Regions from separate parts of the Planococcus sp. APC 3906 genome, predicted to be linked through region 1. Evidence: riboswitches for the same ligand, from Rfam matches in the RefSeq annotation. Region 1 holds a riboswitch; each other region holds the start of a gene.
The links. Region 1 has a riboswitch for S-adenosylmethionine ahead of QMA09_RS13630 (methionine biosynthesis PLP-dependent protein). Riboswitches for the same ligand answer to the same signal wherever they lie in the genome.
Positions count from the first base shown of each region.

Region 1 (4,209 bases):
TGCCGGGCTGTTGGAATTTCACGAACTCCACGACGAATACGTCATTCCAGCGCCATTCGACCTGCGCGTTGCGCCTGCAGTAGCAGCCGCAGTAGCGCAAGCGGCGATTGATACGGGAGTGGCTAAGCGGCCAATTGGCACGAATGCCTCCGCTGCACAGGAAGCTCTTTCAGGAAAAAGTATATAATAGAAGAAAGCCGCCCATTCATCTTTTAGAATGGGCGGCTTTTTTCTGGAATTTTGGATTGCATCAGCATGTGTGAATTTATTTCACCAGCTCAGGAGTCTTTGTTGCGCGTCGGACTTTTTGCAGAGCCTGTTCGAGGTCTTCCAGCAAGTCGTCACGGTTTTCAAGGCCGACCGATAACCGCAGGACGCCGTCTGTGATGCCGCGCTTTTCGCGGTATTCTTTCGGCATTGACGCATGGGACATCGTCGCCGGATACGAAAGGATGGTTTCGACGGCGCCTAAACTTACCGCGAAAACCGGAATTTCGAGGCTTTCCACAAAAATGCGTGCGGCATCTTTGTCCTTCAGGCGCAGCGATACGACTGCGCCTGCATCGCGTGCCTGGCGCTCATGGATCGGATTGCCGGGATGGAACGTGAATCCGGGATAATAGACTTCTTCCACGGCGGGATGGCTATGCAGATATTCCGCAATGACACGAGCGGAAGCAGATGATTGCTTCAAGCGTGCGCCAAGCGTTTTGATGCCTTGGATCAAAGTATAAGAATCGTGTGCTCCTAAAACCGAACCGAAGGTATTTTGAATAAAACCAAGGCGATCCGCCAATTCCGGATCTTTGACGACTGCGAGCCCTGCGATAATGTCACTATGGCCTGAAAGGAATTTCGTCGCACTGTGCAAGACGACGTCTGCCCCCAAAGCAAGCGGGTTCTGATACAGCGGCGTCATGAATGTATTGTCGACGAATGTCAGGCAGCCATTGGCTTTTGCTAATTTAGCTGCAATTTCAATGTCGGTGATATTCATGACCGGATTGGAAGGTGTTTCAATGTATACGACTTTCGTATTGGGCTTGATTGCTGCGGCCATTTCGCTGAGGTCAGTCATGTCGACAAAGCTGTAGGAAATGCCGAATTTGGTAAGCACTTCCGTTACAAAACGGTAAGTGCCGCCGTAGACATCTTCCGATACAAGGACGTGATCGCCAGCCGACAGCAGCATGAATGCGGAGGAAATGGCAGCCATGCCGGAAGCGAAAGCGAATCCGCGTGTACCGCCTTCGAGTTTGGCAATGGTTTCTTCCAGTTTTAACCGTGTAGGGTTCCCGGAGCGGCTGTAATCGAACGGTCCGAATTCGTCAAAACTTGGCTGATGGTAGGTGGAAGACAAATGAATCGGAACATTGACCGCTCCGGTTTCTTTGTCGACGCCGGCAGCGTGGATGAATTGGGTTTCCAAATGTGTCATAGATGAAGGACCTCCTTGTCCAGTTTTGCGAATGCTTGCGTCAGATCGGCTGTCAGGTCTTCACTTTCTTCGATGCCAACGGAAAAGCGCAGCAGGCGGTCGCAAATTCCGCGGCGCGTCCGCTCTTCATAAGGGATATCGGCGTGCGTCTGGGTGGCAGGATAAGTGATGAAACTTTCCACACCACCGAGGCTTTCAGCGAACGTGATCAGTTCCAGGTTTTCCAGAAACGGCCCGACTAATGCGGCGTCTTGCAAGCGGAATGACAGCATGCCGCCTTTGCCGGGATACAGGACATCCGTAACTGAAGGATGATGTTCCAGAAATGCGGCAGCTTCGCGTGCATTTTTTTCGTGCTGTTTCATGCGAAGCGGCAGCGTCTTCAAGCCGCGGATCAACAGCCAGGAATCGAACGGCGACAACACTGCGCCAGCTGAGTTGTGGAGTACGCCCAATTTCTCGCAAAGCGCTTCGCCTTTAGCGGCAACCAGGCCGCCGAGCACGTCATTGTGGCCGCCGATGTACTTTGTCGCGCTGTGCAAGACGATATCTGCGCCTAATGCGATCGGCTGTTGAAGATAAGGCGTTAAGAAGGTGTTGTCGGCAATGAGCAGCAAATCATGTTTTTTAGCCAGTTTTCCGTAAGCGGCAAGGTCGATTTCCTGCATCAATGGATTAGTCGGCGTCTCGATGAACAACGCTTTCGTTTTATCGGTGATCAAGCTTTCAGTATGGCTGACGTCATGGAAATCTGCGTAGACGGTGCGGATATTGTAAATTTCCGAATAATGCTGGAGCAGGCGATAAGTGCCGCCATAAATATCTTCAGGCACCAATAATTCGTCTTCCGGCCGGAACAGCGACAGCACCAGCTGGATTGCCGCCATTCCGGAACTACAGGCAAAGCCGGCATCCGCACCTTCAAGAGCGGCGATGCCTTCTTCCAGCACGGAACGCGTCGGATTTTTCGTGCGCGTATAATCATAGCCGGTCGATTTGCCGAGCCCTTCGTGTTCATACGCAGTCGATAAATAAATGGGGGTGCTGACAGCGCCTGTCGTTTTATCTGTTTTATTGCCTAATTGCACTAATTGGGTTTCAATGCCGAATTTTGTCATGGGAATCATCCTTTCAAAATGAAAAAACAGGGGCTTTCTTCTCGAATAAAGAAGAAAGCCCCTGTTTGGGAACAAATTCTTCTCATCTTCTAAGCCGAAGCCTATTGGAATTAGCACCGTAGCCAAAAGGCTGGTTGCTGAGACTTCACAGGGCCAAATCCCTCCGTCTCTCTAGATAAGAAATAAATTATGAAATTTTATGTGTGTTATTTGGATAAAGATTACTTTAATACACTAGAGCAAATATTACAAGAGAAAAGTGGAAATTGTTAAAAAACTAACAGCCAGCAGGCAGAAATAAAGGAACTGAAAGTGCACAGCTTTTCGAAGAAGCTTTGTATTGCTGTTAATTCGTATGTCGAAAGGGTATACTATACAGTAGAATTTAGCGGAAAGGGGCTTTTCGATGTATATTGTAACGTCCACTGTAACGGTGCCGGAAGAGAAAACAGATGATTTGATCGCCATTTACCAGCAACGGTCCCGCCGTGTGGATAAGGCTGAAGGATTTGTTTCTTTCCGGCTGATTCAGAATACGAAAAAATTGAACGAATTGACGGTGCATCTTGAATGGGCATCGAAAGAAGCATATCTCCAATGGGTGAGAAGCGACGAGTTCAAGGAAATCCATGAGCTTGAAAAGCATTACCCGGACCAGCAATTGGCAGGCATAGCGCCGAAAGTCCGCCAATACGAAGTGGTGGCCGAATGAACCGGGATGTAAAAATACAAATTGCTTCGAATACGGCTAAAAGCATCTACGAAGCGTATCCGAACTTATGGGAAAGATTCGGGGAGCGCGGCTTTTTGCGCACCGAAGAAGATAATATGCATCATCTTGATCATCTGGAAACTGCGTTCGAACTGCAGGACCAACAGGTTTTCATTGATTACAGCAAATGGCTTGAAACGGTGTTGACAAGCCGCAACGTTGAAACAGCTTTGATTGTCGATAATTTTGAACGGCTCATCAATGTTTTGCCCGGAAATGTGAATGCCAAAGAGGAAGAGTTTATGATTGCGTGCTTAGCGTGTGCAAATAAAGAGCTTTCCGCCCGGTAACCTTAAGGAGGTGGAATCTATGATTCATCCAGTGCAATTAGCGGAATTATTTCTAGAGGGCAATGATCGGGACGCTATCGGACATATCCGTACATTCCTGAAAACCCATAGCCAAAAAGATTTATATGATCAATTGCTGACGCCGGCGATGTACCATGTCGGCGAGCTGTGGGAAAATAATGAGATAACCGTTGCCGATGAACATTTAGCAACGGCGATCTGCGATTTCGTCGTAACTGCGGTTGAAAATCGTGGCCAGGCCGAAGTAGGCGAGGCGCGGAAAGTGATGGTGCTCGGACCTGAAGGCGAAGACCATTATATCGGTTTGAAGATGGTTTCTAGCTTGTTCAGGGAAAATGGCTGGTCAGTCAAATACCTGGGGCCGAACATGCCGCTCAGCCACGCTGTCGAAGCGGCAACTCGCTGGCAGCCGGATGTTATCGCGTTATCCGCAGCACTTGTCTACAGATTGCCGACGATTAAAGCGTATATCAAGGAATTTCTTGCACTTGAACCGGCGCCGACGGTCGTATTTGGCGGCAGAGCAGTGTCAAAAGCCAATATGGCTGCGCTGCATGAACAAGGTGCAAT
Region 1 is NZ_JASDCW010000026.1:15,029-19,237, forward strand. Features, by position in the region: gene ystJ (NADP-dependent malic enzyme) at 1-187, shown strand, start outside; gene metC (cystathionine beta-lyase) at 266-1,438, opposite strand; gene QMA09_RS13630 (methionine biosynthesis PLP-dependent protein) at 1,435-2,556, opposite strand; SAM riboswitch class I at 2,636-2,738, opposite strand; gene QMA09_RS13635 (antibiotic biosynthesis monooxygenase family protein) at 2,963-3,268, shown strand; gene QMA09_RS13640 (hypothetical protein) at 3,265-3,618, shown strand; gene QMA09_RS13645 (cobalamin B12-binding domain-containing protein) at 3,638-4,209, shown strand, end outside.

Region 2 (4,209 bases), on a different contig from region 1:
TCAGCACGCGTCCGGTAGTCGGCCGTTCCAATAAATTGACGGTGCGGATCAGTGAACTTTTTCCGGCGCCGCTGAAACCGATGACACCATATATTTCTCCGGTCTCGACAGTCAAATCGATGCCGTTCAAAGCGTGGATTTCCTGTTTTCCGGATTGGTAGGTTTTGGTGACCTCCTCGAATTGAATCATGTAAAGCGCCTCCTCAAGCTGGTGATTCTATGCAAACCTTTTCGGTACGGATCAATCTTTCCAAAAGTGAACGATAAAAAGCCCTCTTTTTTTCTTAATCCAACAGAAAAAAAGAGGGCTTCGGCATGAAACCATCTCGTTCTCATCTTCCAAATGCACGGATGCATTTGCAGGAATTAGCACAGTTTTCGCATGAAGCGAATCCGCTGCCGAAACGTCATAGGGCCTGTCCCTCGGTTTCTCTGGATAAGAAAGTGATGTACGTATTCGATTTGTAATGCTTACTTTAAAGGGGGCTGTTGTAAAAGTCAACTAAATTCCCGAAAAAAGTTTTGGCGCGATTCTGCCGGCACCTGCTTAAGCAGAGCCAGCCGTTTTTTTACGCAGTACGGCAGAAACCCTTTTTTCCGTGCCATCTTTAACGCGTGCAATATTCTCTGTATGCTTCCAAATCGACATCGCAAACAGCAGAATGGCGATGGCTACAGGCCAGAATCCGTCAGCCGGAAACACCGCCACGGCGAGCAGCGTGACGTAAAGAACGAGTACACCAGCCACAAGGTAATCGGTGGCAAGTGAAACGATGACCAATAGAAGCAAGCCGGCAATTCCGAATCTCCAATCGAGCGCCAGCATTACACCGATGAGCGGCGCAGTTCCTTTGCCGCCGTTGAATTTCATGTAGATGGGAAAGTTGTGGCCGCACACGACGCCCGCGCCAATAGTGAACAATAAAGTCCAGACCGTACCATCCGGCAGCGCGGAGGCGTCCAGCAGCAGCCGGAATCCTGCAACCGCAAGAATGCCTTTGGCAATATCGAGAACGGCAACGAGTGCGCCGTATTTCCAACCAAGCACGATCGCGGCATTCGATGCCCCGGAATTTTTGACGCCTTCTTTTTTGATGTTGACGCCCGTCAACAGCTGGGAGATAAGGGAGCCGTGCAAAGAACCGATGATATAACCTGATATGAGTGCTGAAATCGTCCAAAATAACATCTGCCTTCTCCTCCTTCCTTTAATTTTAACGCAATAGGCGCTTCGAAGTTTCAAAATTATTCGAATTTTATGCTTGACATTGCTTTCCATTCTTTTTATACTTCACAACAAGATGAAAAACTAAATCTGAATACTCTTATCAAGAGAGGCGGAGGGAATAGGCCCTGTGATGCCCAGCAACCAACAAGCGCAGCTTGGAAAGGTGCTAAATCCTACAGATCCGGCACGACGGGATCTGGCAGATGAGAGGAGGTATACCCGTATATGACGGCCCTCTTCTTAACCGAAGAGGGCTTTTTCTGTTCCCTCCTCAACCTTGGTTTCTATCTATAAAAAATTAGGAGGAATAGAAATGACGAATTTTAAACCTGAAACTCTTTTATTGCACGGCGGCCAGCAGCCCGATCCCGTAACAGGATCAAGAGGAGTGCCGATTTACAAAACAACTTCCTATGTGTTTAAAGATACAGAGCATGCGCAGAATTTATTCGGCTTAAAAGAAGCTGGCAATATCTACTCACGCATCATGAACCCGACAGTCGACGTATTCGAACAGCGTGTGGCGCTGCTTGAAGGCGGCACTGCAGCTGTGGCATTGGCATCCGGCATGGCAGCCATCGCTTTTTCAATCTTGAATGTAGCGGAAGCGGGCGATGAGATCGTCGCGGACAGCAATTTGTACGGCGGCACTTACAGCCTTTTCGCAAATACATTGCCAAGGTACGGCATTACAGTCAAGTTTGTCGACGGCAAAGATCCGGAAAATTTCCGCAGCGCAATTACCGATAAGACGAAAGCGTTATTTGGCGAAATTATCGGCAATCCGAGCCTGAATGTCTTCGACGTGGAAAAGGTGGCGTCTATCGCTCATGAAAACGGCATTCCATTATTGATCGACAATACATTTGCATCGCCTTACGGCAGCAACCCGATTGAATTCGGAGCTGATGTGGTCATCCACTCGGCGACAAAATGGATTGGCGGCCATGGCACGACAATCGGCGGTGTGGTCGTCGATGGCGGGAAATTCAATTGGAACAATCCGAAATTCCCAAGCTACACGGAGCCAGACGAAAGCTACCACGGCATCCGCTACGGAATCGATGCAGAAGGCGCATCCTTTGCAACTAAATTGCGCGTCCAGCTGCTGCGTGATTTCGGCCCTTCTTTAAGTGCAGAAAGTGCTCATGCATTTTTACAGGGGCTGGAGACGCTGCATTTGCGGATTCCCCGCCATAACAGCAATGCCCAAGCTATCGCGGAATATTTAAGAGATCATCCGCAGGTCGAATGGGTTAATTTTATCGGCTTTGAAAATCATCCATCACATGGACTGGCCAAAAAATACTTGAAAGACGGCTACGGATCCATCGTCAATTTCGGCGTTAAAGGCGGGCGTGAAGCCGGCCGGAAAGTGATCGACAGCGTTGGATTGTGGTCGCATGTCGCCAATGTCGGCGATGCGAAATCGTTGATCATCCATCCGGCATCGACGACGCACCAGCAATTGTCTAAAGAGGAACTTGAATCATCGGGCGTAACAGAAGAGTTGATCCGCCTGTCGGTCGGGCTTGAGAATCCGGAAGATTTGATTGCGGACCTGGAACAGGCGATACAAGCTTCAGTTCTGGAAAACGTATAGGAGGAATGCAGAATGGCTAGCGTATCGATCGGATCTTTGGTCCTGGAGTCAGGAGAAATCCTTGAAAATGTCGAACTTGCCTATGAACGCTGCGGAAAAAATGGTGCCCCAGTGGTCCTTGTATGCCATGCTTTGACAGGCGATCAGTTTGCTGTCGGCACTGCAGAAAATCCTGGCTGGTGGGCAGGCTTGGCAGGGCCAGGAAAAGCCGTAGATACAAATAAGTTCCAGGTCATCACGTTCAATGTGCTGGGCGGATGCAGCGGATCTACTGGACCTTTGTCCATCAATCCGCACACTGGAACCCCTTACCGTGCTGCATTTCCGGCCATCACAATCCGTGATATGGTGAATGCAGAATACGCGGCTTTAAAGGAGTTGGGCATAACCGGCCTTGCAGCGGTCATTGGCGGATCGCTTGGCGGCATGAAAACTTTGGAGTGGGGACGCAGTTATCCGGAATTCACCAAAGCGATTTTCCCCCTTGCTGTCACGCCGGCTTACAGTGACTTCGGTGTAGCATTCAATTTTATCGGCATTCAGTCAATCATCAACGATCCGAAGTTCAATGGGGGAGACTATGGGGACGCCGCGGAGCTGAAAGGCTTTGAAGTGGCTCGCATGGCAGGGATGGTGACATATCGGAGCGGCGGAATGTTCAACGAGCGCTTCAGGCGTTCAACCCGCGGCGAAATTTTTGAAGTGGAGTCGTATTTGGCCTATCAAGGCCAGAAGCTGGCAAAGCGCTTCGATGCCAATAGCTATGTAGCTTTGCTGCAAGCAATGAATACACACGATGTTTCAGAAGCTCGGCTGGAAGTTGAGGTTTTCTCTCTTTCCTATACCCACGATTTGCTTTATCCGAGCGAAGGGATGGTGCCATGGCTAAAGTGCCAGCCAAATGCTTCGTGGGGAATCGTCGATACCCAATTCGGGCACGATGGTTTTCTGGTCGAATTTGAAAAATGGGACCATCACATTTCAAAAAAATTGAATAGCTTGCCAATTCCCCAGCTTATGCAATAGCATAAGCTTTTTTATTTGCCTTAAACTCAAAGTAAATGATGGAAAAATATCCTTGTTCCATGCATCTTTAAACCGAGATAATATTTATCAAAAATAGGTGAAAATGATTAATAAGGAATATGTTTACAGTTAAATAAAACGGGTACTTGCTGAATAATAAAATAAGCGGGGAGGAATGACCTAGTTTCACGAGGGATAAAATCGTCAAAATCAGATTTGGGAGCTATTAAGCCTTTTGGCATGGGGTCTTTGGTAGTAATTTTATTGATTTATAAAATTGGGTTTTTTTGACAAAGATTTGAAGTGGTGTTATTCATACATAGTAGAAGAAACCCGAGATATCAGTAAGCTG
Region 2 is NZ_JASDCW010000001.1:192,597-196,805, forward strand. Features, by position in the region: gene QMA09_RS00965 (methionine ABC transporter ATP-binding protein) at 1-190, opposite strand, end outside; SAM riboswitch class I at 330-443, opposite strand; gene QMA09_RS00970 (glycerol-3-phosphate acyltransferase) at 548-1,189, opposite strand; SAM riboswitch class I at 1,323-1,438, shown strand; gene QMA09_RS00975 (O-acetylhomoserine aminocarboxypropyltransferase/cysteine synthase family protein) at 1,542-2,831, shown strand; gene metX (homoserine O-acetyltransferase MetX) at 2,844-3,857, shown strand.
Region 2: it holds a riboswitch for S-adenosylmethionine, as region 1 does, so the genes downstream of both, QMA09_RS00975 (O-acetylhomoserine aminocarboxypropyltransferase/cysteine synthase family protein) here and QMA09_RS13630 (methionine biosynthesis PLP-dependent protein) in region 1, are expected to answer to the same signal.

Region 3 (4,209 bases), on a different contig from region 1:
CAGCGCTTTCGCCTGTACATGGAAATCTTCGCGCAAGGCGTCGAACGTGATGCCGCCTGTCACCGACAAGGTTTTCGTCGTCGGCCCGATTGCACCTGCAACAAAGCGCGGCCATTCAGGGGTGGAATAAGCAGCAGCCGCTTTCTTGGCAATTTCCACAGCGCGGCGGTTGATGTCCGCTGCCTGGTTTCCAAGCCCATACTCGTCTAAGACCACAGGCGTCCCGCCGAACGTGTTCGTACAAAGAATGTCTGCTCCCGCTTCCAAATAGGCTTTGTGGACGCCTTCGATGACGTCCGGCCGCACGATGTTCAAGTACTCGTTGCAGCCGTCGAATTCCTCGCCGCCGAAATCTTCCGCCGACAAATCGGCGTTCTGGATCATCGTTCCCATCGCGCCATCAATGATCAGGATCCGTTTTTCAAGCTGTTGTTCAATAAGTGTTTTGGACATGGCTGCTTTCGCCTTCTTTCTGCAAATCTAGTTGCCTGATGTAATCGATCAATTCCACGGACATTTCGTAACGGAAAAATGGCGTGATCAAGTAAATGCCGTTGAACAGCCCCGCCGCCGTATCGATCAATTCCTTCGCTATCGCAATGCCTTCAGCGGTCGCCCGGTCCTTATCTTCGCCGCATGCGCGCATCCGTTCAAGCGCATCTTCCGATAACTTGATGCCTGGCACTTCGTTGTGCAGGAATTCCGAACTGCGTATGCTAGTGAGCGGCATGATGCCAAGGAAAATCGGCGTGCTCAAATGCTTCGTTTCTTCGTATATTTCAATGATTTTCTCTTTCGTGAACACCGGCTGGGAAATGAAATAATCCGCACCGCTGTCGATTTTCTGTTCCAGCCGCTTGACCGCCCGGCTGACGACGCGGACATTCGGATTGAATGCCGCCGCCACCGAGAAATTCGCTTTTTTGCGCAGCGGCTTGCCGGAAAACGAAATGCCTTCGTTGAGTTTCTTGATCAGTTGAATCAATTCCAGGCTCGAAACGTCATAGACGCTTGTCGCTCCCGGGAAATCCCCGACTTTCGTTGGATCTCCCGTAACTGCCAGGATATCATGCATCCCAAGGGCGTCAAGCCCCATCAAATGCGATTGCAGGCCGATCAAATTACGGTCGCGGCACGTGATGTGCGCGAGCGGCCGGATGTTTTCCTGCTGCTTTAAAATCGACCCCATCGCCATATTGGAAATACGTGGCGAAGCAAGCGAATTATCGGCCATCGTCACGGCATCGACTCCCGCCGCATTCAGCGCTTTCGAGCCTTCGATGAATTTTGAGACGTCCAAATGGCGCGGCGTGTCGAGTTCGACAATGATTGTGCGCTCCGTCTTCGCTTTTTCATGCAATGGCTTGACGTCGAGCGCTTCCGCTTCCCGGATGACAATCGGCTTTCTCGCCACTACTTTCTTTTCCGTCACCGGCGCCAAATTGCGCATGCGCTTTTTCACTTCTTCAATGTGCTTCGGCGTCGTGCCGCAACAGCCGCCAATTAAGCGCACACCTTCTTCTCTCAATAACAAGGCAGCCCGCCCAAAATAATCGGCTTCCGATTCATAGACAATGCGGCCGTCTTCCACGTCGAGCAAGCTGGCATTCGGATACGCCGACAGGAATGCTTTTTCCGGCAGCGATACTTCTTCGAATGCCTGGATCGTATGGTGCGGGCCAAGGCGGCAATTGACGCCGACGATTTCCGCTCCGAGTGCTTCAAGCTGATGCAGCGCATCGTTCAGCGACATGCCGTTTTGCAGGATGCCCGGCTCGTGCATCGACACTTGCGCAATCAGCGGCGTATCCGTCATGTTTTTCAAATGCGTGACCGTCGCAGCAAGCTCTTCGAAATCGTAATACGTTTCCAGCAGCAAGCCGTCCGGATCGCCGGACAATAAATGCTGCGCCTGCTGGTCGACCATTGCAATGATTTCCTGCATCGTGGCATCGCTTTTCCGCATGCCGCGGATGCCGCCGATTGTACCGAAGACGTATTGCCCGCCCGGCGCCGCAGCGCGCTTTGCGATATCAATCGCAGCGAGGTTGATGTCTTTCACTTGCTCTTCGAGGCCGTAGCGCGCCAGCTTATGGGCGTTCGCGCCGTACGTATTCGTCTGGATGATATCGGCTCCCGCCTTGATGTAATCCTGGTGGATCTTGCTGACGATTTCCGGCCGCTGCAGGTTCAGCTCCTCGTTGCAATACTCGATGCCATACGAATACAGCAGCGTCCCCATCGCACCGTCCCCTGTCAACACGCGCGTTTTCAATGCATCCAATAATTTCATGCCGCTCACCCTCCTGTATATAGAAAAAAAGCCTTCCATGAAAAAGAAGGCTTTACGGTCGTTAAACTCGTTCCTTTTCATCTCCCAGGCAATTGCGTGCCTGCTGGATTTAGCACCTGACCACGAATGGCTGGTTGCTGAAGCGTCACAGGGCCAGTCCCTCAACTTCTCTCGATAAGAATTCACTATGCAGTTTTTGTATTCTTAAAATCTTACCTGCATAAAGAGCACCGGTCAAGCGAATTCGTCTAAAAACGTAGAACTTTCTGTTTAATTCTAAATGAAAGCGGATACTTTCTGCATATTGTGCGGAGGCTGAATGCAGACAGACGAAAACGCCCCCCACTCGCGTGAAGGGCGCCATCGTAAATCCTCATTCTAATACGGCCCTCTGATTGCTCCAGCCACTTCTTCTTTATAGAATTGCGACAGGCGTTCCAGCTCTTCGGCTGAATATGCTTTTGCATAAAGTGCATTCAGATTGTCTTCTACTTGGCGCACATTCTTGAAGCCCGGAATGACAGATGAAATCGCATCGTGTTCCAAAATCCACTTCAGCGACGCTTGCGCCATATTGCCGCGCCCTTCTGCAATCCATTTCAGTTCATTGCTGAGGTCGACGCCTTTGTTGAACTCCAGGCCGGCAAATGTTTCACCGACGTTGAACGCTTGGCCGTCGCGGTTGAAATTGCGGTGGTCCGCTTCTTCGAACTCGGCGTCTTTTTTGAATTTGCCGGTCAGCAAGCCGCTTGCCAATGGCACGCGCGCCAGAATGCCGACGCCTTGCTCCGACGCTTTCGGGAATAATTCCTCGAGCGGTTTCTGGCGGAACAGATTGAAGATGACTTGCAGGCTGCTGACGTTGGGATTTTCCAGGCACAGCAAGCCTTCTTCCACCGTTTCGACACTGACGCCGTAATGGCGGATTTTGCCTTGCGCCTTCAGTTTATCCAGCACTTCGAAAACCCGTCCATCGCGCAAGATCTCGATCGGCGGACAATGGATCTGGTAGAGGTCGATCGTTTCGCGTTCCAAGCGCTGCAAGCTCGCTTCACAATAAGCCGTGACGCTTTCTTCCGAATACGTCGCAGGGTCATGGATATCGCCTGCGCGGCAGAATTTCGTTGCGATCATGATATCTGACCCTTTGCCTTTTGTCGCTTTGGCCAATAGCTCTTCGCTGTGGCCGCCGCCGTAGACATCAGCCGTGTCGAAAAAGTTCACGCCTTCATCCATGGCGTAATCGAGTGCGCGCAGCGATTCGCTGTCGTCGTTGCTGCCCCAGTCGCCGCCGATTGCCCACGTGCCGAAACTCAATTCGCTGACATTTAAATCCGTATTGCCAATATTCCGATAATTCATCCTTTACACTTCCATTCTCTCAGATTGATACAAATAAAAACCACAGCCTGCTAGCTGTGGCATTCCATAACCTGTCTTTTCCCTTGTCGTTTGACGGATAAACTCATTCCCTGTTCAAAGCCATCCCGTTGGCGCAGGCTCATTGTATCGGACGCCGCTGACTTCGAATTTGTACCAAGTAAATGGCCCTTCCGGCAGGTCCCAGACAATCTCGATCTTTGACGGCACCTTGATGCCGTCCGCTTCCATATAACCCAGGATATTCGCGGTGCACAGCATCTTCTCGGCCCCTTCGTCGCTGTCTTTATAACGCAGCGCTGTCACAGATTTCAGTTCACCTTGCATATCGAAATGGAAATCCGCGGTACCGGAAACACCGTTCAATTCCATCATCGCTGTGGCCGTCGTTTCATCGACCTTCTGCCAATCGACATAGGAGCTCAAGGCCGCTGCCGGACAGCACGCCAACTCCATCAAATAGCGCTGCAGCGACGATTGGTTCGTCTTGGCATTGTTTTCAGTCTTCGAAAGCGGCATAATGCCGTCGAATTTGA
Region 3 is NZ_JASDCW010000005.1:148,086-152,294, forward strand. Features, by position in the region: gene metH (methionine synthase) at 1-453, opposite strand, end outside; gene QMA09_RS05045 (bifunctional homocysteine S-methyltransferase/methylenetetrahydrofolate reductase) at 434-2,293, opposite strand; SAM riboswitch class I at 2,368-2,474, opposite strand; gene QMA09_RS05050 (aldo/keto reductase) at 2,672-3,655, opposite strand; gene QMA09_RS05055 (DUF6920 family protein) at 3,770-4,209, opposite strand, start outside.
Region 3: it holds a riboswitch for S-adenosylmethionine, as region 1 does, so the genes downstream of both, QMA09_RS05045 (bifunctional homocysteine S-methyltransferase/methylenetetrahydrofolate reductase) here and QMA09_RS13630 (methionine biosynthesis PLP-dependent protein) in region 1, are expected to answer to the same signal.

Region 4 (4,209 bases), on a different contig from region 1:
CTTCGAATTGCCGTCCGATTTCACTTCCGAGATGAAACGGCGCCAACGCTGTGCCGTATTTCGCAGTCGCGATGGAACCGGCGTTGCAAATCGTCATGACGCGCGTTTTGCCTTCCAATAAAGCCAGGCCGTATTCGCCGATTTTCCGGCACGCTGCTTCGTCTTCTTCGTGGATGCGCACCGCTTCTTCGAGCAGCAGCACTTTCCCCTGCTCTACGGTGGCAGCCTCCTTCACTTTCGCTGTCAGCCGATCCAGCGCCCATACCAAGTTAACCGCTGTCGGGCGCGAGCTGCCCAAGTGCGCCGCGTCTTTTTCGACTAAGTGGAAAAAGGTCTGAAGTTCTTCCGTGTCGTGTCGCACCGCCGCGAGCGCCAGTCCATATGCAGCGGCGATGCCGATTGCCGGTGCGCCGCGCACTTTCAGCGATAAAATCGCGTCATAGACATCTTCCAAGGTTTCCAGCGCCACGTACTCGATTACATGCGGCAGTTTCTGCTGGTCCAAAATCGTCAGCTTGCCGTCTTGCCAGGAAATTGATAACGGGATTGCCATTATTCCGCCTCCCCGATCAACGCTGTCACTTCATAGATGCTCTTCACTTCAGCACGCTGCAAAATCAGCTTTTCGCCAAACTGCAATGCCCGCTCCTTCAACTCGATGCGGCGGCTGTCGTCTTCGATGCCGTCCAAATCTTTTACATGCGCCAAGCCGATCGTCCGGCGAATTAATTCACAGCCCGCAAAGCCCAAAGCATCCCGGAAAATCTTCTCGATGATGAACTCGCGGTAGCCTGCCGTTTGCTGGAAAGATTCAATGCCTTTGTTTTCCCAAAGGTCCGTGAACCGCGCCTCGAACGTTTCCCATGTCCGTTCAATATGCGAAAGGATCACTTTGCGCTGATTCCCCTTGCGTGTCAGCGATTGGAAAATCAAATTGGCGAGGAATAAGCCGACATCAAAGCCGATCGGCCCGTAATAAGCGAATTCCGGATCGATGACCTTCGTTTCGCTGTCACTCGCGAAGATGCTGCCGGTATGGAGGTCGCCATGCAGCAGCGCTTCCGCTTCGGTCAAAAAGCTGAACTTCAATTTCGCCGCTTCCAGCTGAAGCGCCTTGTTGGCCCATAACGCTTCCACAGCCCCTTTCAGCTCCGGTTCGAAATCGTTGGTTTCATTGTCGAAAAACGGATCTGTAAAAATGAGGTCTTCGGTGATCTTGCAAAGCTCCGGATTCGAGAACGCCGCAGCGAGCTTTTTCTTCTCAAAAGGGTGAAGCGCAAAATCCGATGTCTGGAACAAGGTGCGCGCCAAGTATTCGCCGATGTCCGTCGACAGCTGCGGATACGCCTTTCCGGCAATCAAGCCTTCACGGGCAATCGTCAAATGCGACAAGTCTTCCATCACCGTCAATGCCAAAACCGCGTCCGTGGCATATACCGCCGGCACCAGATTCGGCACGAACTCGCCGTGTTTCCGAAGGGCGTCCGCCTCGATCTGCGCGCGCTGCAAGGTCAGCGGCCAGCTTTCGCCGACAACTTTCGCATACGGCAGCGCCTGTTTCAAAATCACACTCTTGCCGCTTTCCGGGTCCGCCACGCGGAACACGTAATTCAAATTGCCATCGCCGATTTCGTCGCATTGCAATGCCGCGCCTTCCGGGAATGGATAATGCGTTCTCGCAAGCGCCACCGCCGTTTCTATTGTCAATTCTTCGTATTGTTTAGCTGCTATTGCCATATGTCATCTACCTTTCGAATGCAAAATAAAAAGCCTCTTTCCCAAAAGAAAGAGGCTCAGAAATATAGTTTCCCTGCCTCTTATCTTTCAGAAATGTATATTTCTGATGGAATTAGCACCGTGCCTTGCGGGATCTTCATCCCGGCGCTGAAGCGCCCCTTCTCACGAAGGTATTACGGTCGGTTGCTGGGCGTCATAGGGCCAATATCCCTCTGCCTGCTCTTGATAAGAGTGTTGTTGCATATGTGTTTGCTGTTTGAAAAGAATCCTATCACGATTCAGAATTGAGTGTCAATAACTTTTTTCAATATTCCTTTTCGTTTCGCTTCAGGCGGACGCTTACCGCGGGCCTGGCTTCAGTCTCCTCGTCGCTTCGCTCCTGCGGGGTCTTCAGCACAGGCTAGTCCCGCAGGTGTCGCCGCCTTCCGCTTCATTCAATGTTAAAACTTATAATAGTGTTTCATTTCTTTTAACAAAGAACACGAAAGATACACTTTCTGAAGTTGCTATAGACTCTCGAGATATGGAGCAAAACAGCGGAGACGCCTGCGGGAAAGCGAGACAGCCGAGACCCCGCAGGGAGCGAAGCGACTGAGGAGGCTTGGCGCTCGCCCGCGGCAAGCGAAGCTGTTTTGCGGAATATCGGTCGAATATCCCACTTTTCCTCACCCACAATTTACAGATAATTATTGACAGAAAGTTTTAATCGTGGAATAATCAGAATTACTTTGTATAGCGAAACCAATTGAATACGCATTCTTATTCAGAGCAGGTGGAGGGACAAGCCCTATGACACCCGGCAACCGGTCCAGCAATGGACACGGTGCTAATTCTTGCAGCCCGTTTGACAGGCTGAGAAATAAGAAGTTGTTAAGCCCATTAACCTCTTCTTGTTTGAAGAGGTTTTTTTCTATTTCCAATTAATTTAAACGGAGTGTGGATGATTTGAGCAGATTGACAGCGACATACCAACTTTACGGAAAACCCGGTTCATTTGAAAAAAAGGCGGAAGGCATCGCGCTTGGCTTGACGATCGGTTCGTGGACTGATTTGCCGCTTCTCGAGCAGGAGCAATTAAAACAGCATAAAGGTGAAGTAATCTGGGTCACCGAGTTTGAAGATGCACCGCATCCGCTGAACCCGGGACTGATCCGCGCGGAAGCGAAAATCTCGTATCCGAGCGCGAATTTCTCGCCGGACCTGCCGGCCATTTTGACCACGGTGTTCGGAAAGCTGTCGCTCGACGGCGAAGTGAAGCTGCTCGATTTAGCTTTCGACGATGAACTGCTCGGGCATTTCCCTGGGCCGCAATTCGGCATCGAAGGCGTCCGCAGTTTGATTGGCGTCCAGGACCGGCCGCTTGTGATGAGTATTTTCAAAGGCGTAATCGGCCGGAACTTGGAATTTTTGAAAGCCCAGCTGCGGCAGCAGGCGCTCGGCGGCGTCGATCTTGTGAAAGACGACGAAATCCTGTTTGACAATCCGTTGACGCCATTCGAACAGCGGATTACCGCTGGCAAAGAAGTGCTGCAGGCTGTGTTCGAGGAAACCGGCCACCGCACCTTGTATGCCGTGAATCTTTCCGGCCGCACGTCCACGCTTCGCGACAAAGCGAAAAAAGCACGGGAACGGGGGGCTGACGCGCTGCTGTTCAATGTCCATGCTTACGGGCTCGACGTTCTGCAGGAATTGGCGGAAGACCCGGACATCCGGCTCCCATTGATGGCCCATCCGGCATTCAGCGGCGCTTTCACTTCTTCTCCGACTTATGGGTTGGCGACCGCACTCGCACTCGGCAAATTGACGCGCATTGCCGGAGCGGACTTCTCGTTGTTCCCCTCCCCTTACGGCAGTGTTGCACTTGAAAAGAGCCAGGCCTTGGCGCTTGGCGAAGAACTGGTGAAAGCAAGCCCGTTGAAACGCACTTTCCCGGTGCCTTCAGCCGGCATCCATCCCGGCCTTGTGCCACAGCTGTTCGAAGATTTCGGCACTGACAGCATCATCAACGCAGGCGGCGGCGTCCATGGCCATCCGGACGGCGCGGCTGGCGGCGGCAAAGCATTCCGCCAGGCAATTGACGCCGTGCTGAACGGACAGTCACTTGACGAAGCCGCCAAACACCATCACGAATTAAAAACAGCATTGGATATGTGGGGGTAATAAGCATGAATAAAACAGTCATCTTCTGTGATTTTGACGGCACCATCACCAACTCAGACAACATCATCGCCATCCTTCAGCATTTTGATCCACCGGGATGGACTCCAATAAAAGACCGAATCCTGTCCCAGGAAATCTCCATCCGCGATGGCGTGGCGCAAATGTTCTCGCTGCTGCCGGCCGCCAAAAAAGATGAAGTGATCGAATTTGTTCTGGAGCAGGCGCAAATCCGCGAAGGTTTTGCTGATTTTGTCGCCTACACGCGCGAACGTGAAATTCCGCTTTATGTCGTCAGCGGAGGCATCGACTTTT
Region 4 is NZ_JASDCW010000006.1:114,389-118,597, forward strand. Features, by position in the region: gene mtnA (S-methyl-5-thioribose-1-phosphate isomerase) at 1-553, opposite strand, end outside; gene mtnK (S-methyl-5-thioribose kinase) at 553-1,737, opposite strand; SAM riboswitch class I at 1,815-1,969, opposite strand; SAM riboswitch class I at 2,494-2,603, shown strand; gene QMA09_RS05785 (2,3-diketo-5-methylthiopentyl-1-phosphate enolase) at 2,683-3,897, shown strand; gene QMA09_RS05790 (2-hydroxy-3-keto-5-methylthiopentenyl-1-phosphate phosphatase) at 3,903-4,209, shown strand, end outside.
Region 4: it holds a riboswitch for S-adenosylmethionine, as region 1 does, so the genes downstream of both, QMA09_RS05785 (2,3-diketo-5-methylthiopentyl-1-phosphate enolase) here and QMA09_RS13630 (methionine biosynthesis PLP-dependent protein) in region 1, are expected to answer to the same signal.